DNA from 3 places in the Streptomyces sp. NPDC025784 genome. Region 2 is predicted to be linked to each of the others. Evidence: riboswitches for the same ligand, from Rfam matches in the RefSeq annotation. Region 2 holds a riboswitch; each other region holds the start of a gene.
The links. A riboswitch is a leader RNA that binds a small molecule or an ion and turns the genes downstream of it on or off. The one in region 2 is predicted to bind cyclic di-AMP.
Positions count from the first base shown of each region.

Region 1: linked by a shared signal. The riboswitch ahead of ACZ4IF_RS07320 (peptidoglycan DD-metalloendopeptidase family protein) and the one ahead of ACZ4IF_RS35715 (LysM peptidoglycan-binding domain-containing protein) in region 2 are both predicted to bind cyclic di-AMP.
Region 3: linked by a shared signal. The riboswitch ahead of ACZ4IF_RS32815 (C40 family peptidase) and the one ahead of ACZ4IF_RS35715 (LysM peptidoglycan-binding domain-containing protein) in region 2 are both predicted to bind cyclic di-AMP.

Region 1 covers NZ_JBVHMN010000002.1:273,758-283,714, forward strand. Annotated here, with positions in the region: gene ACZ4IF_RS07290 (acetate--CoA ligase family protein) at 1-685, shown strand, start outside; gene ACZ4IF_RS07295 (hypothetical protein) at 853-1,272, shown strand; gene ACZ4IF_RS07300 (APC family permease) at 1,394-2,947, opposite strand; gene ACZ4IF_RS07305 (TetR/AcrR family transcriptional regulator) at 3,230-3,850, shown strand; gene ACZ4IF_RS07310 (SIMPL domain-containing protein) at 3,956-4,219, opposite strand; gene ACZ4IF_RS07315 (SGNH/GDSL hydrolase family protein) at 4,393-5,178, opposite strand; gene ACZ4IF_RS07320 (peptidoglycan DD-metalloendopeptidase family protein) at 5,535-6,419, opposite strand; cyclic di-AMP (ydaO/yuaA leader) riboswitch at 6,424-6,597, opposite strand; gene ACZ4IF_RS07325 (alpha-galactosidase) at 6,883-8,967, opposite strand; gene ACZ4IF_RS07330 (tyrosine-protein phosphatase) at 9,157-9,954, shown strand.
Region 2 covers NZ_JBVHMN010000021.1:28,534-38,490, forward strand. Annotated here, with positions in the region: gene ACZ4IF_RS35690 (ABC transporter ATP-binding protein) at 1-963, opposite strand, end outside; gene ACZ4IF_RS35695 (LolA family protein) at 996-2,210, opposite strand; gene ACZ4IF_RS35700 (CHRD domain-containing protein) at 2,485-3,501, opposite strand; gene ACZ4IF_RS35705 (polyprenyl synthetase family protein) at 3,832-4,842, opposite strand; gene ACZ4IF_RS35710 (CocE/NonD family hydrolase) at 5,385-7,472, shown strand; cyclic di-AMP (ydaO/yuaA leader) riboswitch at 7,939-8,052, shown strand; gene ACZ4IF_RS35715 (LysM peptidoglycan-binding domain-containing protein) at 8,075-8,806, shown strand; gene ACZ4IF_RS35720 (HAD family hydrolase) at 8,952-9,761, opposite strand.
Region 3 covers NZ_JBVHMN010000018.1:31,965-41,921, forward strand. Annotated here, with positions in the region: gene ACZ4IF_RS32805 (M23 family metallopeptidase) at 1-322, shown strand, start outside; gene pcrA (DNA helicase PcrA) at 512-2,962, opposite strand; cyclic di-AMP (ydaO/yuaA leader) riboswitch at 3,512-3,683, shown strand; gene ACZ4IF_RS32815 (C40 family peptidase) at 3,692-4,870, shown strand; gene ACZ4IF_RS32820 (tellurite resistance/C4-dicarboxylate transporter family protein) at 4,981-5,943, shown strand; gene ACZ4IF_RS32825 (hypothetical protein) at 6,023-6,376, opposite strand; gene ACZ4IF_RS32830 (C40 family peptidase) at 6,802-7,863, shown strand; gene ACZ4IF_RS32835 (response regulator transcription factor) at 8,045-8,797, opposite strand; gene ACZ4IF_RS32840 (ATP-binding protein) at 8,794-9,957, opposite strand, start outside.

The DNA of each region.
Region 1 (9,957 bases), on a different contig from region 2:
GACGAAGTGGGCAGCCCCGGAGGCGCTTCAGGATCCGCCCCCTGCCGCGCCCACGGTGGCCGACGGCTCCTACGAGACCGTCCGCGCGCTCCTGTCCTCGCACGGACTCCGCTTCCCGGCGACCCGTTTCGTCACCTCCGCCGACGAGGCGGTCGCCGCGGCACGCGACATCGGGTTCCCGGTGGTGCTCAAGGCGATGGGCCCGGCCCACAAGACCGAGGCGGGCGGAGTGGCCCTCGGCCTCGCCGACGCGGACAGCCTGCGTGGAGCGTTGTGGCGGATGCGGACCGCGACCGGTGCCGGCCGATATTCCGTCGAGGCCATGGTGGCGCCCGAGCACGCCCATGAGCTGATCGTGGGGGTGCGCCGGGACCCGGCCTTCGGTCCGGTGGCGATGGTGGGCGTCGGAGGCGTCACGGCGGAGCTGCTGGCCGACACGGCGCTCGCGCCGGCCCCGCTGACGGCCGCACGCGCGCGTGCCCTGCTCGCCGAGCTGCGGCACGCACCCCTGCTGACCGGCTGGCGCGGTGCGCCGGCCGTGTCCCTCCGGGCCGTCGCGGACGCCGTGTGCGCGGTGGCCCGAGCCGCCGCCGAGCATCCCGAGCTCGCGGAGCTGGAGGTCAACCCACTGCTGGCACACCCGGGCGGGGCGATCGCCCTGGACGCCCACGGAGTCCTGGCCTAGCCAGGGGGTGTCGTTCGGATCAGGCCGGGTCCGCGACGCCCGGCACGGCACCCCAACGGCCATTCCCTGCCGGGAATTGAGGCGCGGGCGGGCCGCGAGCAGAGTCGTGACATCGCGAGAACCCGCCGGCCGCCGCGGCCGGTGCACCGACCCGCACGAGGAGCATCATGCCCGCCTTCGACGCGCAGGACCTGATCGAGCGTTACATCGGCGTCTGGAACGAGCCCGACCCCGAGATCCGCCGCAAGACCGTCCACGACCTCTGGGCGGAGGACGGCCTGCACGTCCTGCGCCCTCCGCAGGAGATGCACGACCGGGCGGTGGCCCTGGGCTTCGGCACCGCCGTCCTGGAGGCCCGCGGCCACGAGGAACTGCACGCGCGCGTGACCCGCGCGTACGAGGAGTTCGTGGCCCCGGGGACGTACCTCTTCAGGATCCAGGAGCCCGCCCGCGTGCTCCGGGACGTCGTCACGTTCCGCTGGGAATCCTTCGACCGGGGCGAGGACCGGGTGACGGGCGGCGGACTGGAGTTCCTCGTCCTCGGCGAGGACGGCCGCATCCAGGCCGACTACCAGTTCGTCGACTGATCACGCGGAGCCGCCGGAACCGGCCGGACCGGGTTCGGGCCGACGGGTGCGGTCGGTTCCGGCGGCGCGCGACGCGCACCGGCCGGTTCCGCTCCGGCCGGCCGGTTCCGGCGGCCCCCCCCTAGCCCTTCTCCCGCCGGGTCCGCGCACCCGCCGCGTAGCAGGCGACCCCGATGCCCACGAACAGCACGAGCGGCACCACCTGGCTGAGCGTGTACTGCAGCCGCTGCCCCGCGAAGGACTCGGGGAGCGAGTCCGCGGCGCTGCCCGCCGTGCCGAACCAGCCGACACCGAAGCCGGGCCAGACGAGCACCACCACGGTGAAGGCCACGAACACGGTGGCCAGCGCGCTGACCAGCCGGGCGCCGAGCAGCCCGCCCGGCACCGAGTACGGCCGGGGAACCGAGGGGTACTTGCGGCGCAGCACGGCGAGGCTCGGGAAGGTGATCACGTACGAGATGAACGTCGTGCAGATGGTGAGGCCGAGGCCCGCCGCGAAGTACTTCTCGCCGTCGCCGCCCGTGAGGTTGAGGGCGACCACGAAGAGAACCGAGGCGAGGACGGCGGAGAGCATGTTCACCCGGACCGGCGTCCCGTGTTTCTCCGAGATGTGTCCGAGCCAGGCCGGTCCCGCGCCGTCCGCGCAGGCCACCGCCTGCGCCCGGTGGGCGCCCATGGCCCAGGTGACGCCGGAGGTGAGCAGACCGACGACGAGTCCTGCCGCCGCGATGCCGCCGAAGACGGCACCGGCTCCGGTCAGCGTGACGGTGCCGTCCGCGGCGATCGAGCCTCCGTAGACGGTGAACACGGCCTTGCAGGCGTCGATGAACCCGCCGAGGCTGCCGATCCGTTCGCCCGGCAGGACGAAGAGGATGCCGAGGATGGGACCGCCGTAGAGCAGCAGCGCGGCCAGCCCGGAGCGCAGGATGGACAGCGGTATGTCGCGTCGCGGGTTCCTCATCTCCTCCGCCGCCGAGCTGGGCAGTTCGAAGCCGACGTAGTTGAAGATCAGGACGGGCACGAGGGCGACGAATCCGGTGTACGTGGGGGTGAAGTCACCGGCGGGCAGGGCGTGGACGCCGTGCCGGACCGCGTACACCGCGACGGAGACGAGGAAGAAGCCGAGCAGGACGATGCGGGCCACGGCTCCGGCGATCGGCACCCACTTGCCGATCCGCACCGACTGGACGACCGCGAGGGCGCCGCCCCAGATGAACAGCATCCCGGCCGCGTACTTCCAGAGCCCGGGCAGCGGGGTGAAGAACTCCTCCCAGGTCGTCAGCGCGATGATGCACAGACTGCCGCCGACCCATACGGGGTTGGAGATCCAGTACAGGAGCTGGTTGACGCCGGCGGCCAGCCGTCCGAAGGCGAGGCGCGTCCAGACGTAGGGGCCGCCCTGCACCGGGAAGGCGGAGCCGAGTTCGGCGACGAGCAGGCCGTACGGGAGGAAGAAGGCCGGCGCGAGGATCGCCATCCAGGTCAGGCCCTCGGGCCCCTGGGCGGCGACCGAGCCGATCGTGTCGAGGCCGACGAGGGTGCAGATGAGGAAGAACAGCACGTCGAGTCGGCGCAGGTCCTTGCGCAGTCGGGAACGCTGTTCGCCCCAGCCCTCGGAGAGGTCGGGCGGGTCGGGTTCGGGCCGGGGCGTCGGGGTGCTCGGTGCTTGGGTCACGATGGACTCCTGCGGCGCTACGGGGACGTACGGACGGGGCACACATCGCCTTGACACACGCCTACTGACTGAATGAACAGTCAGTAGTTGCCGTACTGTGGTCCCCGTCGCGCGACGGTGTCAAGGGGTCCGACATCAGCGGGCCGGGCGGGCCACGTGCCGCGGGCCGGGCGCCGGGGCGGGGGGACGCCCGGCCGAGGATGTCGCGTTCGCACTCCCGAAGGGGCCCCGCAATGGCGCCCTGCGCCCGCATCACCGGGGGCGAGGGACTAGGGTTGCGGCGTGGCGAGAGTGCGTTTGAGCGTGGCGGAGCGGCGCGAGGAGTTGCTGCGGGCCGCCGTCGAGCAGATCGAGGCGCGGGGTGTGGCGGCGGTGCGGATCGCCGATGTGGCCTCGGTGCTCGGGGTGAGCAACGCGCTGGTGCTGTACCACTTCTCGACGAAGGAGAAGCTGGTCGCCGCCGCGTTCACCTACGCGGCCGAGGACGACCTCGCCCATCTGCGCAAACTGCTCGGCCGGCGCACGACCGCGCTGCGCCGGCTGCGAACCGCGGTGCGCTGGTACGCGCCGACCGGGCAGGCCAAGGGCTGGCGGCTGTGGATCGAGGGCTGGGCCGCCGCGCTGCGCGAGCCCGCGCTGCGGGAGGTCACGCGTGATCTCGACAAGCAGTGGAAGGCCGCGCTCACCGAGGTGATCGCGGAAGGCGTGGCCGCGGGCGAGTTCCACTGCCCGGACCCCACCGGCGCGGCCCTGCGGCTCACCGCGCTGCTGGACGGTCTTGCCGTCCAGATGACGGCGTACGCGGGCGCGGTGTCACGGGCGCGCACCCACGAGTGGGTGGACGAGGCCCTTGCACGCGAACTGGGCCTGGAGCGGGCCGCGTTGGTGGCGGCGGTGCGCTGAGCCCCGCCCGCGAGCGGTCGACGGTGCACGCCCCGCCTCGGCGTACGACTGCCCCTTGAACGCGCCGGCGGCGGTGTCGCAGCCGCAGCCGTCCTCGGCGTCGGCTCAGCCGAGTTCGTACACCGCCGTGACCGTGATCGTGTCCCGGATCTCTCCGGGCGCGACCGGCACCGCCCCGCCCTGGTCGAAGGCCGCCGCCGCGATCGGTACCGGACGGGACTCGCCGCCGCCGTCCTCGGTGAGGGACACCAGTCGGCCGAGCCGGTGGCCGCCCAGGCGCGCGTACTGCAGTGCCTTCTCGTGCGCGGCCTCACGGGCGGCGGTGTGCAGCGGGGCGGGGTCGGCCACCTCGAAGACGACGGACTGGATGCGGCCCGCGTCCCGGCGGGCATCGAGGTCTCCTTCGGGCCCCGCCCCTCGGGACCCGGGGGCGGTTCGCGGTCATCCCGGCACCGCGTGCCGCGCTCCGCCCCACGCCACTCCCGCGCTGTCACCTCACTGGTCGAGCCACCGTCGGCGGACTCCGCCGGCGTCGGTGCGGCTCAGGCGACCGCCTCTATGCGCATCTTGATGTCGTCCGGGGAGAGGGAGCCCTTGGCGGCCACATGGTCACCCGACGACTCGCCGCGCAGCCGGCGCCCGATCCACGGGACCAGGTACTCGCGCGCCCAGTGGATGTCGTCGCGCCGCACTTCGAGCGTGCCGCGGGGCGGCAGCGGCGGCCAGGGCTGGTCCGGGTCGGCCGGCACGTCGAGACCGAGGACCTGACCGGCGCGGAGCGCCACCCGGGTGTGCCCCTCGGGCGAGAGGTGCAGCCGGTCGCCGTCCCAGGCACGGCGGTCCTGAACCGTCTTCAGGGACCAGAGGTCGAGCACGGGGCAGCCGTAGCGGTCCGCGATGGCCCGCACGTGTCCGTTGTACGTGGCGATCTTGCCGCGCAGGTGCTTGAGCACGGGCACGCCACGGGTGTCGAAGCCGGTGGTCACCATGACGGTGCCGACGGCGGAGGTGAGGTCGGCGATCGCGCGCTCGAAGCGCTCCGCGACCTCGTCGGGGTCGGTGCCGGGCCGGATGATGTCGTTGCCGCCCGCACAGAAGGAGACCAGGTCCGGGGCGAGTTCCTTGGCGCGCCCGAGCTGGTCCGCGACGATCTGGTCGAGCAGTTTCCCGCGCACGGCGAGATTGGTGTAGTTGAAGTCGCCCTCGGCGCGCCGGTCCGCGAGGAGCACCGCGAAACGGTCGGCCCAGCCCACGAAGGCCCCGTCCGGACCGGGGTCGCCGACGCCCTCGGTGAAGCTGTCCCCCACCGCCACGTACGACCCGATCACTGATCTGTTGTCACTCTTCGAATCGTCTGCCACGTCGGGCCATGATTCACCTTTCGATGTGAGCTACGCGACCGTAAGGAAGGGTTGACGGATGGTGAGATAAGACACTCGTCAAGTATTGGTCAATCCGGAATAGGGCCCTGATCAGGAGCGTTGACCGAGTCCGCACGTGGAGGACCGCAATCCGGCACCGGTGGCGCCGTATTGACGTGCCGACGCACCGAAGGCCGGACCCCGGGGATCGGGGGTCCGGCCTTCGGAGGCGGTCCTGCCTCGTGGACGTCGGGTCCCGCCGTCAGGAGCGGGACCCGGCGTCCGTGGCAGGAAGCGGCGGGCGCCGGGGACTGCGGGAGGTGTCAGCCGACGGCGACACCGTGCGAGCGCAGGTAGGCGACCGGGTCCACGTCGGAGCCGTAGTTCGGCGTGGTGCGGATCTCGAAGTGCAGGTGCGGTCCGGTGACGTTGCCCGTCGCGCCGGAGAGGCCGACCTGCTGGCCGGGGGTCACGGCCTGGCCCGCGGACACGGACAGGGCCGACATGTGGGCGTACTGGGAGTACTTGCCGTCGGCGTGCTGGATGACGACCTGATTGCCGTAGGCGCCGCCCCAGCCGGCGGAGACGACGGTTCCGGCGGCGATGGACTTGATGGTGGTGCCGGTCGGGACCACGAAGTCGACGCCGGTGTGGTAGCCGCTGGACCACATGCTGCCCGCCACCTTGTAGGAGGTGCCGACTCTGCCGCCCGCGACCGGCAGCGTGTAGCCGGAGGAGCTCTTCGCGGCGGCCTGGGGCGCCGGGGCGCCGGCGGTCTTCGCGGCCGGGGCGCCCTCGGTCTTCGCGGCCGGGGCGGACGACTGGGTGGCCCCGGCGGACACGGCCTTCGCGCCGATCGCCAGCTTCAGACCCGGGTGGATCAGCGCCGGGTCGCCGCCGATGGCCGAGCGGTTGTCGGAGTACAGCTTCTTCCAGCCACCGCGGACGCTCTGCTCGGCGGCGATCTTCGCGAGATAGTCGCCGGCCTCGACGCGGTAGGTCTTGGTACCGGCGACCTTCTTCGCCGCGACGGGAGCGGCGGTCACGACCTTTTCCGCCTTCTGCGCGGCGGCGGCGGGGGTCGCGGCATGGGCGCCCGTGGCGCCCAGCAGGGGCAGCGCGAGTGCGGCGCCACCGGTTCCGGCAACGGCGATCGAGCGGGCGAAGCGGGGGGACTTGGGACGGCGGTGCTTACCCTTCGCGGGCATGACGAGTTCCTCTCCGGCGCCTGCGAGGTGAGCTGTCGGGTGCGGGCTGGAGATGCCCGGCCACGCGTGTGCGTGGCTGTACCCCTAGCCGTTCCGGAGACCGGAACAGGCATGGAACCTTGGGTCCCCCGCTCCTGCCGCGTGCGGGTCTGTGTGCGGATTCCGGCCGGCGGCAGGATTGGGCGTCCGTCCGGAGTGAGGGCGAACGTAAGCGAGACGAGAGCGCGGCCACAAGCAGGTGATTTTTTCGCGCGCCCACCTTTCTTGATCCATGTCGGAAATGCCCGTCACACTCCGTGAAGAGATGATCTTTTGCCCGGCCCAACAAGCCCGTGGACACGGGCGCGTTGCGAAAAGCCGGCTGCGACGCATCGTCACGAATATGACGCTGCTCACGCGACCCAGCGCACGGCTCCCCAATCCAGGGCCAGTTGGAACGAAGGTCCTGATTTCGACAGAACGGTCATATGCGACACAGTCGGATGACTACGGCATCGAGGTCTCCCCGCAGGCCCGTCCGCAGTCCGTGGTGCAGCAGCACGGCACCTCGATGGATTTCGCCCGTTTCACGGCATTCGTACCCTTGTGTCGCGTCGAGTCCGCGCAGTCGGAGCGGAGCGGCCGGCTCGCCGTACCGCTGGGCCTGGAGCCAGGCGAGCACCACCGTCTCGTCGCCGTGGACGTACTGCACGGCGCTCAGGCCGCCCTCCGGAGGGCGGAGACGGTAGAGGTCCCCGCGCTGCACGACGGGGCGGATCTCCTTGTAGAGGCCGATCCATTCCCGCGCCTCGGCGAGCTCCTCCTCGCTCCACGCGGACAGGTCCCCGCCGATGCCGAGCACCCCCGCCATCGCGCTCACGAACCGCGGACGCAGGGTGCTCACCCGGCCGTTGAGCTGGGTGTTCGGGCTGTCGGTGACCCAGGCGGCCATGATCCGTGCGGGATGGATCTGACTGATGCCGTACTGGATGGCGAGCCGGTCGAGCGGGTCGGTGTTGTCCGACGTCCACACCTGGTCCGTACGGGCCATGATGCCGAGGTCGATCCTGCCGCCACCGCCGGAGCAGGACTCGAAGGAGACACCGGGGTGCGCGGCCCGCAGCCGGTCGAGGAGGGCGTACAGGGCCCGCACGTGCTCGACCCACAGCTTCTGCGGATAGGGCTCGCCGGGCCAGCCCGCGTCCGTGAAGCAGCGGTTGAAATCCCACTTCACATAGTCGACCGGCGCGCCGGAGAGCAGCCGGTCGAGCTGCTCCCACAAATACTCCTGGACGTCCGGGCGGGCCAGGTTGAGGACGAGCTGATGGCGGTACTCCGTCCTGGTCCGCCCCGATTGGAACTGGACCCAGTCCGGATGCGCGCGGTACAGCTCGCTGTCCGGATTGACCATCTCCGGTTCCACCCAGATCCCGAACTCCATGCCGAGCGCGTGGACATGGTCGGCGAGCGGCTTGAGCCCCGCGGGGAAACGGTCCGGGTTGGGCGTCCAGTCGCCGAGCCCGGCCCGGTCGCCGGTGCGCGCGCCGAACCAGCCGTCGTCGACCACGAACAGCTCGACACCGATCTCCGCGGCCCGCCGCGCCAGCGCCATCTGCTGGTCCTCGGCGATGTCGAAGGTGGTGGCCTCCCAGGAATTGAAGAGCACCGGACGGTCCCGGCCGGCGTCCGGGACGACGTGCTCCCGCTGGTAGGCGTGCCAGGTCCGGCTCGCCCCGCCGAATCCGCCGGCGCTCCAGAGTCCGGCGAAGACCGGGGTGGTGAAGGACTCCCCCGCCTCCAGGCGCAGCAGCCCCGAGTCGTCGTACCCCGCGCCGCCGGTGATCTGCACCCGGGCGTCGGGCAGCTGCGCCACGGCGATCCGCCAGGACCCCGACCAGCCGAGAGCGCATCCGTACACCTCGCCGCTCTCCTCGGTGGCCTCGGTGTCCAGCGCGACCCAGGGCAGGTGCTGGTGCCCGGTGTGGCCGCGCCGACTGCCGATGACCTTCTCCCCGTAGGTGAGGGGGGAGCGCACCAGCCGGGACTCGGCCGCCCACCGGCCGTGCAGCTGGGACAGCCGCCAGCCGTCGCGCTCGGGCAGCGTCCAGGTCGCCGAGTCGGCGCGCAGCAGCTCCACGGGAGGTCCGTCGTTGTCCAGGGCGGCCCAGCGCTCGATCACGTCGCCGCGCATGCGGTAGTGCAGCGTGATGCGGAGCCCGGAGTCCGCGAAGCACAGGGCCAGCTCGTCGTCTCCGTGCCCGTGACCTGTGTCACCGGCCCCCTCGAACCGCCACTCGGTCCCCCGGCGTTCCTCGGTCCGCACGGAGAGGGCGGGGCGCACGAAGCGGGGCCCGCCCTCGACCGGGTACTCCTCACGGCCGTCGAGCAGCGACTCGAAGGGCCGGTACGGCGGTGCGGGCAGCGCGGCCAGCGACTCGGCGTCGGCGAGCGAGATCCGCGGGCCCCAGTGCAGGTGGAGCAGTTCGTCGAGGTCGGTGAGCCGCACCGCGTAGCTGCTCGTCGGCCCCGAGAGCAGCCAGGTGCGACCGTCCGCGCCGGTCTCGATCATCAGTCCCCCACGGATCCGAACGGCCACGGTCAGACACCGACATGTTCCCGGCGGCCGTGCCCCGCGGGCAACGCCTGTGGACAACTCATTGCCTCAGGAACCCATGTCGTATGGTCGAGAGCGCAACCCGTCGACACACGCCACCGGGCAGGACCTGGCGGCGCCGGCGGCCGAATGTGAGGAGTTCACGTGACGCAGCAGGTCCCGTCGACCGAGCCCGAGCTGGCCGGAGTGCGCAACTTCCGGGACGTGGGCGGCCTGCCCACCGTCGACGGCCGGCGGGTGAAACAGGGTCGGCTGTTCCGCAGCGGCCACCTCGCGCACGCGACCGAGAAGGACGCCACCTTCCTCTCCTCACTGGGCCTGCACACGATCTTCGACTTCCGTAACGCCTCGGACCAGAAGCTGGAGGGCCCCGACGTCGACCTCCCGGGCGTGCGGAACGTGAACCTTCCGCTCACCGACCCGGCCGACGGCGCCGAGTTCTGGAAGATGGTCCGTGACGGCGACCTCGACCAGCTGCGCGCGATCCTCTCGGACGGCAAGGCCGCGAACCGGATGGTCGTCTCCTACCGCACGATCATCAAGGAGCGCACGACAGAGCACTCCCAGGTGCTGCACGCGCTGGCCGAGGACAGCGTGCCCGCGCTGATGCACTGCGCGGCGGGCAAGGACCGCGCGGGCCTGTCCATAGCCGTGACGCTCCTCGCCCTCGGTGTCGAGCGCGACGCGATCGTCGCCGACTACCTGGAGTCGAACGCCAAGCACCGCCGCTACAAGGTGCACCGCAGCAGTTCCTCCCCCTCCGCGTACTCCCCGGAGGTCATGGAGCTGCTCAGCCCGCTGTTCGACGCGCGCGCCGAGTACCTCACGGCGGCCTTCGAGACGATCGAGGAGACCTGGGGCGGCGTCGACACCTACCTGGAGCAGGCGCTGCGGGTCACCCCGCAGGTGCGGGACCGCCTGCGCGAGCGCCTGCTGGACTGACGC
Region 2 (9,957 bases):
GAACGCGTCCTCCAGGGAGGCCCGTTCCACCCCGAAACCTCGGACCCGTACGCCGGCCGTCACCAACGCCGCATTGAGCTCGGCGAGTTCTCGGTCCGGGGGCTCGGCCGTCACCCCCGTCTCGGTCACCACGAGATCCGCCACTCCCTGTTCCTTCAGCACGCGCGCCGCGTCACCCGGGTCCGGCGTGGTCACCACCAGCCGGCCCCGCGCACCGGCGGCGAGGTCGGCCACCGCGCCCTGGACGACCAGCCGTCCCTGCGCCATCACGGCGGCATGCGTGCACACCTGCTCGATCTCGTCGAGCAGGTGTGAGGACAGGAAGACGGTCGTGCCGTCGGAGGCCAGCTCACGCACGAGGGCCCGGATCTCCCGCATGCCCTGCGGATCCAGGCCGTTGGTCGGCTCGTCCAGGACGAGCAGGCGGCGCGGCTGGAGCAGCGCCGCGGCGAGCCCGAGCCGCTGTTTCATGCCCAGCGAGTACGCCTTGGCCTTCTTGCCCGCCGCCGCGGCGAGGCCGACCCGGTCGAGGGCGTCCGCGACACGGGTGCGCCGGGTGCGCGGGTCGGCCGTCGGGTCGGCGGCGTCGTACCGCATCAGGTTGTCGCGCCCCGAGAGGAAGCCGTACAGCGCGGGGCCCTCGATGAGGGCCCCGACCTGGGGGAGCACGGCGCGTGCGGCACGGGGCATGGGCCGCCCCAGGAGGCGCGCCGTGCCCGAGGTCGGCTCGATCAGGCCCATCAGCATGCGGATGGTGGTGGTCTTGCCGGAGCCGTTGGGCCCGAGGAAGCCGAAGACGCTGCCCGCCGGGACCGTCAGGTCCAGGCCGTCGACGGCGAGCTGTCCGCCGCGGTAGCGCTTGGTGAGGGCGCGGGTGGCGATCACCGCGTCCTCGGCGGGCACGGCGCCCGCGCCACCCGTGTCGTCCGTCCGGTCGGACTCGGCGGCGGACAGCTCCTCCATGGGCTCCCTCGGTTCGTTCGGCTGCGGGGGACTCAGTGGGCGGCGTCGGCCGCCTTCACCAGGGCGTCCTTGGTGACGGCACCGGCGTACACCTTGCCGTCGTCCGTGATCAGCGCGTTGACCAGGCGGGTCGAGAAGACCGTACCCGAGCCGAACTTGCCGGAGACCTGGTCGCCGAGGGAGTTCAGGAACCCGTCGACGTCGCTGTTGCCGGACGAGCCCGACGGCATGCCCTGGCCGCCCGTGTCGAACTCGGCGATCGAGTTCCAGCCCTTGCCGATGGTCTTCAGACCGCCGAGCCCCTCACCGAGCCCCATGCCGAAGTCCTCGCCGGACTTCCGGGAGTGCTCCGATGCCTTCGACTCGTCGGCCTCGGTGACCTTCGCGCCCTTCGGTGGGGTGAAGTCGAACGTCGACGCGGCCGGCTCCGAGAAGTCGACCTTGGTGAAGCCCGCGTCGACCACTGCCGCGCCGCCGCTCGCCGGCGTCAGCGTGAACTTCAGCGGCAGGCCCGTCTTCGCGTCCACCCCGATGCTGATCGCACCGACCGTGGAGCCGGACTGCTTCGGCTTGATGACCAGCCGGTACGCGTCCCGGCCCGCGATCTGGGCGGTGCCGTCGACGGTCACGGAGGTCGTGTCGTCGACCGCCTTGAGCGCTTCCTCGGCGAAGTCCTTGGGCGTGGCCGGGACGCCCTCGGGCGCCTTGCCCTTCTTCTCCTCGGACCGGGGCGCGGTCGCGTGGTAGGCCTCGTTCGACTTGCTGTCGTACGCCCATACGTCGTCGCCGTTGTGGACGACGCTGTACTCGGCCGCGCTGTCCAGCAGGGAGATCCTGCCCTTGTCCGGGCCGTCGGCGGCGACGCGCAGCGTGTGCGTGCCGGAGGCCAGTTCGAGGAGCTTGGACTGCGGGTCGGCGGAGGAGCCGCCGTCGCCCTCGGCGGCGCCGGAGGCGAAGCCGCCGGCCAGGCCGCCCAGGTCGGGCAGCCCGAGATCGGTGCTGATCTTGACCGTGCCGGACAGCTGTTGGACGTCGGACGTGGCGATCTTCTCGATGAGCTGCTGCGCGGTGACCTTCGGCAGGTCGGGGTCTCCGGAGTCGGCGAGTGCCGGGACCAGCCCGATGGTCGCCGCCGCCACCCCCACCACCGCGACCGGGACGACATACCTGGCGGCCTTGCGCCGCCCGGAGCGCACGTCCTCGGCCTCGTCGGCCTTCGTGCTGTCGTCGGATTCGTACGGTGCCATGTGTGCCTTACCTCCGTCGTCGGCGGCGGCCCTACCGTCGTGCCCTTCTCCACTCCTAAGCCGCCATTCTCACCCGAACCGGTGAGGAGTGGTGTTATCCATCTGACCAAATCGGCCGGAGGGAAGCGTCAGACCCCGGACTCAACTCCGCGTACTCCTGCGGTATGACGCGGGGAGGCGGTGTCTCCCCCGACCCGTAGGGGTCGGGGGAGACACCGTCCGGGCCGACGGGCCGCCGCGCCCGGCACCGGGCCGGGCGCGGCCGCCTGCGGGGTCAGCGCTGCACGAACACGTAGTCCGCCTGGTAGGGCACGCCCACCACGGTGCCCGGTGTGCAGGACCCGGCGGGGGCGACGCCGCCCACGGTGTTGAGGCGGAGGATCTCCTGCGTTCCGGCCAGCAGACCGTGGTGCTTGCCGGAACCAGTGGCCTTGAGGTCCAGCTCGGGGATGTTCTTGTCGCCGTTCGGGGTCTTGGAGATCAGTGCGCCGGTGACGGCACTGCCGTCGGGCGCGACCCACTGCGGCGTCCCGGAGCCGGGCTTCACGAACGAGTGGGCGATGTGGCCGCCGAGCCGGGCCGAGACGTCGCGCTGGACGAAGGCCCGGCCGCCGTCCTCGGCGGTCTTGCACTCGTAGATCTGCCTGCCCCGGACGACCGAGGCCTGGAAGTTGCCCAGGGCGTTGTGGAAGTCGAAGGTGCCGGTGACCTTGTGGAGCTGGCCGCGCACGGCACCGCCGGGGAACTCGGCGGTGTGCAGATTGGCGTAGAAGGAACCGGGGTCGGTCTTCAGCGCGTCGAGCAGGGCCGCGTCCTCGACCTCGACGGTGCCGACGACGCTGTGGTGCCTGATCCTGCCGAGCAGCCCGGTGAAGTCGACCTTGACGCCGCCGTTGGCGCCCTTGGCCCCCTGGTGGATGTGGAGCAGGGTCGGCCTGCCGGTGCCGCGCCAGGTCACGGCGACGGACACCTTGTTGCCCTTGACCTTGATGAACTCCAGTGCCGCGCCGTCCTTGTCGCCGACGGCGGGGCCGCCCTGGACGGGCACCTCGTTGGCGCCGCGCAGGCTGGTGGCGAGGATGGTCCCGCCGCCGCCTCCCATGACGCCGCTCTGCGTGACGATGGTCCGGTCGTCGTGCGCGGAGTGGCTCGTGCCGTGGCCTTCACGGTGACTGCCGCTGTCGGCGACCGCCGGGATGACGGCGGCGGCGACACCGGCCGCGGCGGCGACCGCGACACCGGTCAGGATCAGACCCTTGCGACGCGTACTGATCGTGGCGTTCGATCCCATGATTCTGTTTTCTCCCCGTACTTCAGCCGACGCCCCCTGCGTCAGCTTCTGGGCATGAGTACGGACCTGATCTGACCCTGGACTCATTCCAACTCAGTGACACACGTCACACTCCCGGGTGAGCCCCGAACACGCCGAAACCCCCTGGGACCGGACACGACGGCTCGCCCGTCCGGCGCTTGAGGACGAGGCCGTCCAGGCCGATCAGAGGGCACGGAGAGCCGGCCCGAGACCAGAGACCACGAGCCGGGCGTGGACCGGGGCAGAGGCGCGAACCAGGGCCGGGGCGTGGGCCGGGGCCAGGACGTGGACCGGGCCCGGAGGACCAGGTCAGCCGGCCCGGTGCACCACCGCGTCCACCAGCTCCACGAGCGCCGCCTTGGCATCACACTCCGGCAACGGAGCCAGCGCCGCACGCGCCTCCTCCGCGTACCGCACGGTGTCCCGCCGCGCCTGCTCCAGGGCCGGGTGGGACCGCAGCCGGGCCAGCGCCTCGGCGTGCCGGGCGTCGTCGGTGAGGTCGGAGTCGAGCAGCTCGCACAGCGCGATGTCGTCCGCGAGCCCGAGCCGCTCCGCGCGCTCACGCAGCCGGAGCACCGGCAGCGTGGGGATGCCCTCGCGCAGGTCCGTGCCGGGCGTCTTGCCGGACTCGTGCGAGTCGGACGCGATGTCCAGCACGTCGTCCGCGAGCTGGAAGGCGACACCGAGACGCTCCCCGTACTGGGTGAGCACGTCGACGACCGTCTCGTCGGCGCCCGACATCATCGCGCCGAACCGGCAGGCGACGGCGACCAGCGAACCGGTCTTGCCGCCCAGGACGTCGAGGTAGTGATCGACCGGGTCGCGCCCGTCGCGCGGCCCCGCGGTCTCCAGGATCTGGCCGGTGACCAGCCGTTCGAAGGCCTCGGCCTGGATGCGGACCGCCTCGGGCCCGAGGTCGGCCAGGATGTAGGAGGCACGGGCGAAGAGGAAGTCGCCGGTCAGGACGGCGACCGAGTTGTCCCAGCGGGTGTTGGCGCTCGGCACCCCGCGCCGCACGTCCGCCTCGTCCATCACGTCGTCGTGGTACAGCGTGGCGAGGTGGGTGAGCTCGACGACCACCGCCGAGGGCACGACACCCGGCGCGTAGGGATCGCCGAACTGCGCGGCGAGCGTCACGAGGAGCGGCCGGAACCGCTTCCCGCCGGCCCGCACGAGGTGCTGGGCGGCTTCCGTGATGAAGGGGACCTCGCTCTTGGTGGCTTCGAGCAAACCCTCCTCGACAGCCGCCAATCCGGCCTGGACATCGGCTTCGAGAGCCTGGTCCCGCACGCTCAGCCCGAACGGCCCGACGACGGTCACGAGAGGTTCTCCTGTCTGCTGACGATCACATGGCGAAACTCGGTCGATCATTCGGTCGATGACACGGTTTGTCGATGTGTCGCTGCCATCACTCAAGTCAGCGTATCCGGTCACGTTTCGATCACCACGAGCGCCCACCGTCCCCCGGTCGACTTGGCTCCGGCAGGAGGCACCTCCATGCCCGGGCGGTATCCGATCACCAACGGTATGTTCACGACCAGCCGATACCCGGCGACATGTGGCGATACGTTCCGAGGCAACCGGAAGTGGGTGGCCGTGTCCCGAACCTGTGCCGAGCCGAGCCCGGCAGCCGGCCCTCGTCGCCGACCGGTCGGCATCACCTGGCCGGACGCACGCACACGGCGGAACGCATCCCCTCGGTGGACGCCGTGCACGGCGCCGTCCACCGAGGTCACCCCCACGCACCCAGCGCGCCCCACGCACCGCAAGGGCCCGCCGGGCCGCCCCGACAGACCACGCCCCACGACCGTGCCGAACCGCCCGAGTCCCACGGCTCCGCCGGGCCCGGGAGCGCGATGATCATGCACATCCGTACATCCTTCCCGTACGAGACCGCCCACGAGGACCTCTGGATCCCTCTCCCGGACGGCACCCGTCTGTACGCGCGCGTCTGGCGCCCGCTGACCGAGGAACGCGTACCCGCTCTTCTCGAATACCTTCCGCACCGCCTCACGGACCGGACCGCGCCCCGCGACTGGCAGCGTCACCCCTGGTACGCGGGCCACGGCTACGCCTCCGTCCGCGTGGACATCCGCGGGCACGGCAATTCGGAGGGCGTGCCGGCGGACGCGCACACGCAGGAGGAGCTGGACGACGGCGTGGAGGTGGTCAACTGGCTGGCCGCCCAGCACTGGTGCACGGGAAGCGTCGGCATGTTCGGCATCTCCTGGGGCGGCTTCGGCTCTCTCCGGATCGCGGCCCTCGCACCCGAGCCGCTCAAGGCGGTCGTCGCGGTCTGCTCCACGGACGACCGCTACGACAACGACGTCCACTACGCAGGAGGTTCCGTACGGGCCGCCGGCCTGCACGCCCGGTCGGCCGCGACGCTCGCCTCCGCCGCCCTTCCCCCGGACCCCGCGCACGTGGGCGAGGTGATGTGGCGGGACATGTGGGTGAAGCGGCTCCAAGCGGTGGAGCCACCCGTCCACACCTGGCTGGAGCACCAGACCCGGGACGCGTACTGGCGCCACGGGAGCGTCCGCGAGAACTACGGAGCGATCCGGGCGGCGGTCCTGGCGGTCGGCGGCTGGCACGACCCGTACCGCGACACGGTGCTGCGTCTGGTCGAGCACCTGCCACCCGATCGCGTACGCGGAGTGATCGGCCCGTGGTCGCACCACTACCCCGACCGGGACCGGCCGCCCGGCCCGGCGATCGGCTTCCTCCAGGAGACCCTGCGCTGGTGGGACCACTGGCTGCGCACCCCGGCGACGCCCGCCCCAGACCCCGACCCCGCCCCAGACCCAGACCCCGGCCCCGGCCCCGGCCCCGGCCCCGGCCCCGGCCCCGGCCCCGGCCCCGGCGGCATCATGGCGGAACCGCTCCTGCGCTCGTACGTCATGGACGCGCGCCCCCCGGCGACGACGTACCCGGTGATCACCGGCCGCTGGGTGGGTGATCCCGTGTGGCCGTCCCCCACCGTGACCCGGGTCACGTACGCGCTCCAGGGCGACCCGGTGACGGTGCGCTCGCCGCAGCACACCGGGGTGGACGCGGGCCGCACCGTCCCGCACGGCCACGACGCCGACCTGCCCCCGGACCAGCGCGAGGAGGACGCCCGCTCGGTCTGCTTCGAGTTCGAGGTCACGGAGGAGACCTGGGTCCTGGGCCGCCCGGCGGTCCGGCTGCGGCTGACCTCGCACTCCCCCCGGGGCCAGGTGATCGCCCGGCTGTGCGACGTGGCTCCCGACGGCGCCTCGACGCTCGTCACCCGGGGCGTGCTGAACCTGTCGGCGCGCCACGGCAGCGACCGGGCCACGACGTGGGTGCCGGGCGCGACGGAGGACGTGCTCGTCGAGCTGGCCCCCATCGGTCACGCGTTCCCGCCCGGGCATCACGTCCGGCTCGCCGTCTCCTCCGCGTACTGGCCGTGGGTCTGGCCCCAGCCCGGTCCGGAGACCGGCTTCACCCTGGACCCGGCGGCCGGCGCCCTCGAACTCCCGGTGAGGGCACGGGAGTCGGACCCGGCGATCGTCTTCGAGGAGCCGGAGCAGTCCGCGCCCCTCGGGGCGGCCTCCCCCGCGACGCTGGACGAGCCGCGCCCCGAGCGGCTCCTCGTGCACGACGTCGCCAAGGGCGAGTGGCGCCTGGAGACCGACGTCCGTCACGAAGGCACCCGTATCCACCCGGACGGCCTCGAAGTCACGGAGGACGTCGGGGAGTCGTACACGATCGACGAGTCCGGCCCCTTGTCGGCGCGCGCCCGCTCGGCCTGGTCGGTCCGCTTCCACCGCCCCGGCCTCCCCTGGGACGCCCGGGTGACGACGCGATCGGAACTCACCTGCTCCGAAGAGGAGTTCATCGCCTCCGACGAGGTCATCTGCAGGGACGGCGACGAGGTGGTCTTCCACCGGACGTGGGAGAAGCGGATCCCGCGCACGGCGGGCTAGGGCCGCCACCGGCCCGGCCCCGCCCGCCGGGGCGGCCGGACGCGCGGCCGCCCGGCCCCACGGAACCTCCTACACCCTGCCCGAGTTGCCCGATTTGCCCCCCTCGGACCACCGCCCTGCCGATGTCCGAATTGCCCAACTCGTACACATAGCCCATCGGGGCATGATGTCCGAGTTGCCGGTCTTGCCGCTTTGATTCGCCTTGGTCTCGTGAGTTGGGTCACGTACACCCTCGACCGGGAATTTACGCCGCCTTCACAGAACCCCTTTGCTAAAGGCAAGTTGAGGAACCAATTCCGGTTGAATCGGACGAATCGACGTCGCTTTAATCAGCTGAAAGCGATCTTCGTCCGAAATTCAGACCTTGTTCCCGACATGTGCTCTCGCATACGTTCACGTCGATCCCGGGCGGATCGCCGAATCCTGCCGCCGCCCGGACCCACCCACCCACGCACACACGGCAGGAGCGGGGGAACCCAGGCAAACCGTCGATCCGGGACAAACCGGAACGACTCGGGGTCAAGCCGCACAGAGAGCGCGGCCGGGCACCTCCCCGCCCGAACCCGACAGCTCACCTCGCAGGCGCAGGAGAGGAAACCGCCATGTCCGGACGACTCATGAACCGCCGCTTCAGGACCAGCCCCCTCGTCACCCGTGGCGTGCTCGCCGCCGGTGTGGGCGGAGTCGCCCTCGCGCTCCCCCTCCTGAGCGCCACCGGCGCCCAGGCCGCCACCGCGACCCAGACCGTCCGGGCGACCGTCCCCCAGGTGCAGCTCCTCACCTACACCGTGGTCGCCGGCGACACCCTCCAGACCGTCGCGAAGAAGAACCCGTCGAGCGGTGGCTGGCAGGCGCTGTACGACGCGAACAAGGCCGTCATCGGCCCCGACGCCGCCCACCTGCGCCCTGGACTGGTGCTGACGGTGGGTACGAAGAACCTCGCGACCGGCGTGGTGTCCCCGCTGACCAAGGCCGCACCGGCGGCAGGGGCCCCCTCCTCCGGCAAGACGTACACCAACAACCTCGACGGCTGGATCAAGCACTCCCTGGACATCATGGCCAAGGCGCGCATACCCGGCACGTACAACGGCATCCACCGCAACGTGATGCGCGAGTCCTCCGGCAACCCCCGTGCCATCAACAACTGGGACTCCAACGCCAAGGCCGGCATCCCCTCGAAGGGCCTCCTCCAGGTGATCGACCCCACCTTCAAGGCCTACCACGTCCCCGGCACCTCGATGGACCCGTACGACCCGGTCGCGAACATCACGGCCGCCTGCAACTACGCCGCGGCGAAGTACGGCTCGATCGACAACGTCAACGGAGCGTACTGACCCGGCGACAGCGGCACATCGCCTCCTCGGGGCGCGCGACGGACCTCCGCCCGCGCCCCGAATGAGAATCTTTGTCCGTCTTTCTCCGCTTTTCTCCTGTCGGGGTGTCCGCGCCCGGAAGGACATCCGCACCGCGACCGGACGTCTACACCCCGAAGAGCCGTTCCAGCACGACCGCGATGCCGTCGTCCTCGTTCGACAAGGTCACCTCGTCGGCCACCGCCTTCAGTTCCGGATGCGCGTTGGCCATGGCGATCCCGCGGGCCGCCCAGTCGAACATGGGGATGTCATTGGGCATGTCGCCGAAGGCGAGGGTCTCGGCGGGCGCGAGACCGAGGTGCGCCGCGGCGAGGGCCAGACCCGTCGCCTTGGTCACACCGCATGGCTGGAGTTCGACGGTGCCCGGCCCCGACATGGTGACCGTCGCCAGCGAGCCGACCACCGACCGTGCCGCCGACGCCAACTCGTCGTCGCTCAGGGAAGGGTGACGGAGCAGCACCTTGCTGATGGGCTCCGTCCACAGGTCGTCGCGCCGCCGCACCCGTACCGCCGGGAGCGTCGGGTGGGGCATCACGTAGCCCGGTTCGATCAGGGTCAGCCCGTCCACGCCGTCCTGGTCAACCGCCGCGTACAGCAGGCCGACTTCCGCCTCAATCTTGCCGAGCGCCGTCTCCGCCAGTTCCCTGTCCAGGGTCACCGACCACAGCATCCGGTCCGCCCCGGCGTCGTACAGTTGCGCTCCCTGACCGCACACCGCCAGCCCCTCGCCGCCGAGTTCGTCCAGCAGCGGTCGCACCCTCGGTGCGGGACGGCCCGTCACCACGAGATGCCGGGCACCCGCCTCGGCCACCCTCGCCAGCGCGGCCCGCGACCGGTCGGAGAGGGTGTCGTCGCCGCGCAGCAGCGTTCCGTCCAGGTCAGTGGCGATGAGTGAATATGCAGTCGGAGCGGCCATGATCCGAAGAATACGGATCGCACGACTCAACGGCCCGCCGTGAACCGGACGACGTCCGGTATCCCGCCCGCAACGCCCCTCACCGTCCGGGCGACAGGGGCAGTTCGCCGTACAACCCGTGCGCGCGGTACGCGAAGGCGCCCCTTCTCCACAGCCGGGCACGGACGAGGGGCGCCGCCTCGCCCGCGGCGCCCCT
Region 3 (9,957 bases), on a different contig from region 2:
ACACACGGGCATCGACTTCCCGGTCTCGTACGGCACGCCGGTGATGGCCGCGACCGACGGAACCGTCCGCACGCAGTGGAACAGCGCGTACGGGAACATGATGATCGTCACCGCGAAGGACGGCACGGAGACGTGGTACTGCCACCTCTCCACGTACAAGGTCGCCTCCGGCACCGCCGTGAAGGCCGGCGACCAGATCGCCTTCTCCGGGAACTCCGGCAACTCGACCGGTCCGCACCTGCACTTCGAGGTCCGTCCGGCCGGCGGTTCGGCGATCGACCCGCTGCCGTGGCTGCGCAGCCACGGACTGGACCCGACGTAACGTCCCCGGGCCCACGCCACTGTCCCGGCCCCACAACACCCTTGTCCCGGGCCCACCTTCGCTCTCACGAGCCCCGGCCCGCTTCCCCGAGGCGCGGCCACGACGCCGTACGCCGGCGTAGCCGCTCTCTCTCGGGTGTCCCGACCGGGACCGCGGGCCTGTCGAGCGACAGGCCCCTCGGGCTCCGGGCTACAGCTTCTCCACCGGCGCGTACCGCAGCAGCAGCCGCTTCGGCTTCGCCTCGCCGAAGTCGATCGTCGCCTCGGCGTTCGCGCCCGTCCCCTTCACACCGACGACGGTGCCGAGGCCGAACTGGTCGTGCGTGACCCGGTCCCCGACGGCCAGCGAGACCACCGGCTTCTCCGAGATCCCACGCCGCGTCGCGAACCCGGACGCGCCCGAGGCCGCGGACCGCGAACGCGAGGACGACAGCGAGGCGGCGATCCCCGACGCCGGACCGGAGGACACGGGAGCCGTCGCTCCGGTGCGCTTCCAGTCCAGATGGGTGGCCGGGATCTCCTCCAGGAACCGGGACGGCGGGTTGTACGAGGGCTGGCCCCATGCGCTGCGCATCGACGACCGCGTGAGGTAGAGCCGCTCCCGCGCGCGCGTGATGCCGACGTAGGCCAGGCGCCGCTCCTCCTCCAGCTCCTTGACCTGTCCCAGTGCGCGCATGTGCGGGAAGACGCCGTCCTCCATGCCGGTCAGGAAGACCACGGGGAATTCGAGGCCCTTGGCGGTGTGCAGGGTCATCAGGGTGATGACGCCGTTGCCGTCCTCCTCGTCCGGGATCTGGTCGGAGTCGGCGACGAGCGCGACCCGCTCCAGGAACTCGGAGAGGCCTCCCGCGGCCTCGCCCTCGCCGGACTCCTGCTCGAACTCCAGGGCCACGGCGGCGAGTTCCTGGAGGTTCTCGATCCGGGTCTCGTCCTGCGGGTCGGTCGAGGCCTGCAACTCGGCGAGGTAGCCGGTGCGTTCGAGGACCGCCTCCAGGACGGTGGCCGGGCCTGCGCCCGACTCGACGATCGTCCTGAGATCCTCCATCAGCGTGTTGAACCGCTTGACCGCGTTCGTCGAGCGGGCCGCCATCCCGTACGCCTCGTCCACGCGGCGCAGCGCCTGCGGGAAGCTGATCTTCTCGCGCTGCGACAGCGCGTCGATCATCGCTTCGGCGCGCTCGCCGATGCCGCGCTTGGGAACGTTCAGGATGCGGCGCAGCGGGACCGAGTCCTCGGGGTTGGACAGCACCCTGAGGTACGCGAGGACGTCCCGGACCTCCTTGCGCTCGTAGAAGCGGACGCCGCCGACGACCTTGTAGGGCAGGCCGACGCGGATGAAGACCTCTTCGAAGACACGGGACTGCGCGTTGGTGCGGTAGAAGACGGCGACGTCGCCCGCCTTGGCCTCGCCCGCATCGGTGAGACGGTCTATCTCGTCGGCGACGAACTGGGCCTCGTCGTGCTCCGTGTCGGCCACGTAGCCGGTGATGTTGGAACCGGCGCCCGCGTTGGTCCACAGGTTCTTCGGGCGCCGTGATTCGTTGCGCTCGATGACGGCGTTGGCCGCGGAGAGGATCGTCTGGGTGGAGCGGTAGTTCTGTTCGAGCAGGATCGTCGTCGCGTCCGTGTAGTCCTCCTCGAACTGGAGGATGTTGCGGATGGTCGCGCCGCGGAAGGCGTAGATCGACTGGTCGGCGTCACCCACGACGCACAGCTCGCCGGGGTCGCTGTCGGCCGGCCCCACCAGCTCCCTGACCAGGGCGTACTGCGCGTGGTTGGTGTCCTGGTACTCGTCGACCATGACGTGGCGGAAGCGGCGGCGGTAGTGCTCGGCGACGTCCGGGAAGGCGCGCAGCAGATTGACCGTCGTCATGATCAGGTCGTCGAAGTCGAGCGCGTTGGCCTCGCGGAGGCGCGACTGGTAGAGCGCGTAGGCCTGGGCGAGGGTCTTCTCGAAGCCGTCGGCGGCCTGGTTCGCGAAGTCCTCCTCGTCGATCAGCTCGTTCTTCAGGTTCGAGATCTTGGCGCTGAAGGACTTCGGCGGGAAGCGCTTGGGGTCGAGGTCCAGGTCGCGGCAGACCAGGGCCATCAGACGCTTGCTGTCGGCGGCGTCGTAGATCGAGAAGGACGACGTGAAGCCGAGCTTCTTGCTCTCGCGGCGCAGGATGCGGACGCAGGCGCTGTGGAAGGTCATCACCCACATCGCGTTGGCGCGCGGGCCGACGAGCTGCTCGACGCGCTCCTTCATCTCGCCCGCGGCCTTGTTCGTGAAGGTGATCGCGAGGATCTGGCCGGGGTGGACGTGCCGCTCGGCCAGCAGATGGGCGATCCGGTGGGTGAGCACGCGGGTCTTGCCCGAGCCCGCGCCGGCCACGATGAGCAGTGGGGAGCCGGAGTGGACGACGGCGGCGCGCTGATTCTCGTTCAGCCCGTCGAGCAGCGTCGCCGGGTCGACGGCAGGGCGGTGCGCGCCGTCGCGGTAGTACGCGTCCCGGGCCGGGGGCAGGTCGAAGCGGCCGCCGAACAGGTCGTCCGGAATGGGCTCCGGCGCCTCGTCCTCGGGCGGCGGCGGGGGCTCTTCCTCGTGGGCCCCGGAGGGCTTGAGGTCCGCCAGGAAGCTGTCGTCAAAGAGGCTGCTCATCGCTCTCCGAGTCTAGGCCGCCCCACCGACAACCGGCCGCCGCCCCGGAAAGTCCGCCCCGATCGGGGTGCCCGTCCGTCTCCGCGGTGCCCCAGGGAAGCCGATGATCTTCCCGGGCCGGCCTCCGCGAGCCCGGCCCCTCCCCGGCCCGCTCCCGGGCCCGCCGGCCCCATTCCCCGCCCGCGCCCGGCTCGTGAGTCCCTCGCGCCGCCCGCGTGGCTCCGTCAGCCCCGTGCACCGCCCACCTGGACTCCGCGAGTCCCGTGCGCTGCCCGGCCCCGGCCCGCGAAGGCCCCTCCCCGCCGCCTCCACCGTGACTGACATCACCTTCAGAACCCTCGCGGTGCGTGCTGCCCCCCTACCGAGAGCCCCTTCGCCTCCGTCACCCTCCAGAGCCTCCGGGCCACGATCGGTGAGAGCGACGCTTTTCATGGCCAAGGTCACGAAAATGTATCGGGCATATCGCACATCAACCTTCACAGCAGCCACACGAATTGGCTAGCGTGCCGCACAGGCCGCTCGACCCCCACCGGCGAACGTCGCCGGGCCGTGCGGCCTCCGCCGAATTCGGCCTGCCCTCGCGGCGGCCGGAACCGGGGACCCACCGACCTTGGGGTGAATCGGTCCAACTGCCTTGTGGGGCAAGGACCGTAGGGCAAACCTTCCGGATGCACCCGCCCGAACCCGACAGCTAACTCGGTAGGCGGATGACGGAAGGAGTCGCCTCTCTTGGCGTCGCACCGCAAATGGCGTCCCGCGGGTTCGCGTATGGCAGGCATACGTACCCCCGCTCTCGCGACGGCCGCCCTCACCTCCGTGGCCCTGCTCTCCCAGACGGCGAACGCGTCCCCCTCCGCCGAGCCCAAGCCGAGCCTCGAAGAAGTCGAGAAGAAGGTCAACGACCTCTACCACCAGGCCGAGACGGCCACCGAGAAGTACAACGCGACGAGGGAGAAGACGGCCAAGCAGCAGGAGCGCGTCGACGCCCTGCGCGACGACGTCGCCAAGCGCACCGAGAAGCTCAACTCGGCGCGTGAGGAACTGGGTTCGTTCGCGGCCGCGCAGTACCGCACCGGGGCCGCCGCTCCCGACACCGCGACCCTCCTGCTCGCCGACGACCCGCAGGACTACTTCGACCAGACCCAGCTGATGAACCGTCTCACCACCCGCCAGAAGGCGGCCGTAGACGACTACATCACCGAGCAGGCCGCCACCACGAAGAAGCGCACGGAGGCCGCCAAGAGCCTGGAGACGCTGTCCTCCTCGCAGGACGCGCTCAAGAAGTCCAAGGCTGACGTCCAGAGCAAGCTCACCGAGGCGCGTGACCTGCTCTCGAAGCTGACCGCGGAGGAGAAGGCCCGGCTCGCCGCGATCGAGAAGAAGAAGCAGGAGGAGGCCGCGCGCAAGGCGGCGGAACTGGCGAAACAGCAGGCCGCGGCCGAGGCTGCGCAGAAGGCGGCCGCGCAGGAGTCGTCGTCCGGCGACACCAGCACGGGCTCCACCGGCTCCACCGGCTCCACCGGCTCGACGACCACGGGCTCGTCGTCCACGGCGAAGGCGGACAAGGCGGTCGCCTTCGCCCGCACCCAGATCGGCAAGCCGTACGTGTGGGGCGCCACCGGACCGGACTCGTACGACTGCTCGGGCCTCACGCAGGCCGCCTGGAAGGCCGCCGGGGTCTCGCTCCCGCGCGTCACCTACGACCAGGTGAACGCGGGCACGACCGTCTCCCTCTCCGACGCGCAGCCGGGTGACCTGGTGTTCTTCTACGACGACATCAGCCACGTCGGCCTCTACATCGGCAACGGCATGATGATCCACGCGCCGAAGCCGGGCGCGTACGTGCGCGAGGAGTCGATCTACTACGACGGCACGTCGGCGATCCACAGCGTGGTGCGCCCGGCGTAGGCCGTCCCGCGGACGGCGCTCCGTGGCGGGCACACGCGCGTGGGGCCTATCGGGCGCCCCGCGCGCGTGCCCCACGGGCAACGCGCCCGTCGGTCCATAGCATCGTCCGCATGCCAGCCTTCTCCCAGCTCCGGGCCTGGTGGGCGGAGCACCCGCCCGCCGCCGGTGCCGCCGTGATGGCCACGGGCATCGTCTCGGTCGGGCTGTACATGGCCGACCACGAGACGCTGTCCCGTGTCGCGCTGGTCCTGGCCTGCGTAGCCTGGGTCGGGCTCGCCGCGGACTTCGTCCTGCGGCTGCTGCGGGAACGGCCGCGCTGGGTGGGAGAGGCATACACGCCGGCCGGGCTCACCGCCGTCGCGGCCACCACCGTGCTCGGGACACGCCTGACCGCCCTGGGACGGCAGGTCGCCGCCGAGGCCCTGCTCGCCCTGTCGGCCGTGCTCTGGCCCGTGCTGCTGTGGTGCGTCGTACGGCACTGGAAGCACCGGATGCCGGGAGGCGTGTTCCTCGTCTGCGTGGCCACGCAGGGGCTCGCCGTGCTGGCCGCCACGCTCGCCGCGGCCGTCGGCCCGGAGTGGCTCGCGCATGCCGCGCTGGTGCTGTTCTGGCTCGGTCTCGCGCTGTACGGGGTGGCGTACGCGCACTTCGACATCCGCGAGGTGGCGTGGGGGGCCGGGGACCAGTGGGTGGCGGGCGGCGCGCTCGCCATCTCGGCACTGGCCGGGGCCAAGCTCGTCGCGGCCCACCACGTGAACCCGTACCTGTGGAACGACGACGACCAGAGCGTCCTGCGCACCGTGACCGTCGCCGTGCTGATCCTCGCGGTCGTCTGGTACTGCGTCCTCGTCGTCTCGGAGCTGATCTGGCAGCGCCCGCGCTACGACGTACGACGCTGGGCGACGGTCTTCCCGATGGGGATGACCGCGGTGGCCACCCTGACCGTGTCGTCCGCGCTCGGCCACCCCTGGCTCAGGGGATGGGGGGACGCGCTGCTGTGGATCGCGGTGGCGGCGTGGCTGGCCGCCGCGGTGGGCGCCGCCCGGTCCGCGGCGGCGTTCGAGCGGGTGTGAGCGGACGGCCGACGCCCCTCTGCCGCGCCCAGGCCTTCGCCACGCCCGGGCACCCTGCCCTGCCGGGGCCGCCGCGCGCTCAGGTCCAGAGGACGGCGATGAAGATGTTGGCGGTCGTCAGCAGGCCGACGAGGCCGAAGAGGCGCTTGTCCACCTGCTCGTCGTCCCGCTTCACGTAGACCAGCCCCAGGATCACGATCAGCAGGGCCAGCTTCACGCCGATCTTGATGTTGTCGACCGGGTTGTCGTCGGCCTGGTTGAGGCCGACCAGCACGACACCGGTGACCAGCATGGTCAGCGCGCCGTGCAGCATCGCGGGGACGAAGCGGGCGGTGCCCCGGCCCATCGCCTTCATCTGGGTGAGGAAGCCACCGAGGAGCGAGGCGATGCCGATGATGTGCAGGCCGACGAAGAGATGGATGAGTACGTCCATGAGGCCGGAGCCTAATCGGACGCCTCTGCCCTGCTTGTCACCGGCCCACCCCGTGAACCCCGCAGCACCGGCCCACCCCGTGAACCCCGTAGCACCGGAGCACCGCCGGATGCCCCGGATTCGGCGCTTCGGTCATTGCACCGCGTGAAGTCGGTGACGGCAGGCGGGGATCACGGCCGCATCCGGTCATCGGGCGCTCCAGTCCCGTCAGTTCCGTACATGCTGTTACCGACCCGTCACTCTCAGGTTTAGCGTCCTCCACCAGGTGACCGGCTCCCCATCGCCGTCCGGGCCAGGGACGGCCGTCGGCCACCTCCGCCGAGAAGGTCCGGCGGCGGCTCGTTCCCCCTGTGCGGGCCGCCGCCGGACGCGACACCGCTTGACCGCGATCCCCGGAGCGGTCGTACGGAAGGATGTGGGCCCTCGTGGCAGCGCACCGCAAGCCCAGACAGCGCTCGCTCGGCGGAAACACGGCCCGCACGGCCGCCACCATCGCTCTCGCCGGGGCGGCCACGGCGACCGGCTTCGAGGGGACCGGACATGCCGATCCCCAGCTGTCCCCCGCACAGGTGAAGGCCAAGGTCGACAAGTTGTACGAGGAGGCCGAGGTGGCCACCGAGAAGTACAACGGCGCCAAGGAGAAGGCCGACAAGGCGCAGAGCCGCCTCGACGAGCTGCGCGACGAGGTGGCACGCAAGCAGGACCGTCTCAACTCTGCGCGGGAGGCGCTGGGTTCGATGGCCGCGGCACAGTACCGCAGCGGCGGCCTGGACCCGGCGCTGCAACTCGCGCTCTCGGACGATCCCGACCAGTACCTGGAGGGTGCCGCGTTCGCCGAACGGGCGGGCAGCCGGCAGGCCGCGGCGGTGTCCCGGGTCGGCAAGCAACTGCGGGAGATCGAGCGGCTGCGCGGCGCCGCGCATGTCGAGGTCGCCTCGCTCAAGTCGCGGCAGGCCGAGCTGAAGCGGCACAAGAAGACCATCAACGGCAAGCTCGCCTCGGCGCGACGGCTGCTGGGACAGCTCAGCGAGGAACAGCGTGCGGCGCTCGGGGAGGCGGGCGGCGCCGGACACGCCTCGCGTTCCTCTGCCCGCGACCTGACACCCGTGGCGCCGTCGGGCTCGGTGCAGGCTCCCAACTCCCGTGCCGCGGCTGCGGTGTCGTACGCCTACGGGAAGCTCGGCAGCCCCTACGTCTGGGGCGCCACCGGCCCCGACGCCTTCGACTGCTCCGGCCTCATCCAGGCCGCGTACCGCTCCGCGGGCATCTCGCTGCCCCGCACGACGTACGCCCAGATCGACGCCGGCCGACGGGTCTCCCGCTCCGAACTCAGCCCCGGCGACCTCGTGTTCTTCTACTCGAGCATCAGCCACGTGGGCATCTACGTGGGCAACGGCCAGATGATCCACGCACCGAATCCCACGGCGCCGGTACGGCTCGCACCGGTCGAGTCGATGCCGTTCGCGGGGGCCACGCGGGTGGCCTGAGTCCCATGTGCCGCCGGTGTCAGCGGATGTCCCCGCACCGCGGCGCCGATCGCCGCCACACCGTCGGTGATGTCCGTGGCCGGGGAGACGGCATGGCCGGGGACCAGACCGGGGGGGCCGGGACGCCGGCGGAGCCCGGCCCGCTCGGCTGGGCGCCGCGGTGTCCGGGACCCCGGCCCGGTCAGACCAGCCGGCGTGCCGTGGCCCAGCGGGTCAGCTCGTGCCGGTTCGACAGCTGGAGCTTCCTCAGCACCGCCGAGACATGGGACTCGACCGTCTTCACCGAGATGAAGAGCTGCTTGGCGATCTCCTTGTACGCGTAGCCGCGGGCGATGAGGCGCAGCACCTCGCGCTCGCGCTGGGTGAGGCGGTCGAGGTCCTCGTCGACGGGCGGTGCGTCCGTCGACGCGAACGCGTCCAGCACGAAGCCGGCCAGCCGCGGCGAGAAGACCGCGTCGCCGTCCTGCACCCGGAAGATCGAGTCGACGAGGTCGGTGCCCGTGATCGTCTTGGTGACGTACCCCCGGGCGCCGCCGCGGATCACCCCGATGACGTCCTCCGCGGCGTCCGACACGGACAGCGCGAGGAAACGCACCGGCTGCTCCGCGTCCGCCATCAACGGGGCGCAACGGCGCAGCACTTCGACACCACCGCCGCCCGGCAGATGCACGTCGAGCAGCACGACCTCGGGCCGCGTGGCGGTGATCACGGTGACCGCCTGGTCGACGTCGGCGGCCTCGCCGACGACCTCGACGCCGGTGCGCTCGGTCTGCCCGATCTCGGCCTGCACGCCCGTACGGAACATGCGGTGATCGTCGACCAGCACGACACGCACATGGCGCCCGGCCCCGTCCGCGGCCCCTTGGGGCGCGGAGGCCGAAGGGGTCTCCTCAGCAGAACTGCCGGATTCCACAGGCCCGTTCGCGTCACTCATGACGTCTTCTCCGCCCTCTCCATCTCCAACTCGACCTCCGTGCCGCCGTCGGGCACCGCGCGCAGTCGCGCCGTGCCGCCGTGGCGCTCCATGCGGCCGATGATCGATTCTCTGACGCCCATGCGGTCGGCGGGTATCGCGTCGAGGTCGAAGCCGGGACCGCGGTCGCGGACGGACACGAAGACCGTCCTGCCCTCGACTTCGGCGTAGACCTGTACGGCGCCGCCCTTGCCACCGTACTTGGCGGCGTTCACCATCGCTTCCCGCGCGGCCTGCATCTGTGCGCCGATCCGTTCGTCGAGCGGGCAGTCGCCGACGATGACGACCTCGATGGGGACACCGTGCTTGTCCTCGACCTCGGCGGCATTGCGGCGCACCGCCTCGGCGAGGGTGTCGGGCTCCTCGGCCTCGTCCTTACCGGTGCCCTCCGGCTTGTACAGCCAGGCGCGCAGGTCGCGCTCCTGGGCGCGGGCCAGTCGCCGCACCTCGTTGCCGTTGTCCGCGTTGCGCTGGATCAGGGTCAGGGTGTGCAGCACGGAGTCGTGGACATGGGCGGCCACCTCGGCGCGCTCCTGGGCGCGGATGCGCATCAGACGCTCCTCGGAGAGGTCCTGCGTCATGCGGACGAGATACGGGCCGGCGAGGAGCGCTATGCCGACCAGGACGGCCAGCGCCGCCTGGAGCACGGAGCCCAGGTGCGCGGCCGAGCCCTGGAGGACGAATATCCCGGACACACCCGCGGTGACGAGCAGGACACCGGCCGCGGAGCGCAGCAACGTGAGCGTGCGACGACGGCGGCCGACCTCCACCCAGCGCGCCCGCCTGGCGTTGTCCGCCTGCCGCCAGACCAGGGCGACGCCCGCGCCGACGAGGACCGTCGGCCACAGATACGCCTTGGCTCCCCCGCCGAGATTCACATTGCCGACGAAGATCATGGCCACGACGACCATGAGCAGCAGCGCCACGATCTGACCCCGGTCCGGCTTGCGGGCCACGAGTCTGCGGCGGCCGTCCGGCGAGGTCTCCGAACTGAAGGACGGCGGGCGTCCGGAGTCGACCCCGCCGACACCGAGCGGCACGAAGAACCAGAACGCGGCATACAGCAGCGCCCCCAGACCGTCCGCCATGAACAGTCCGACGAACACGAGCCGCACCCAGAT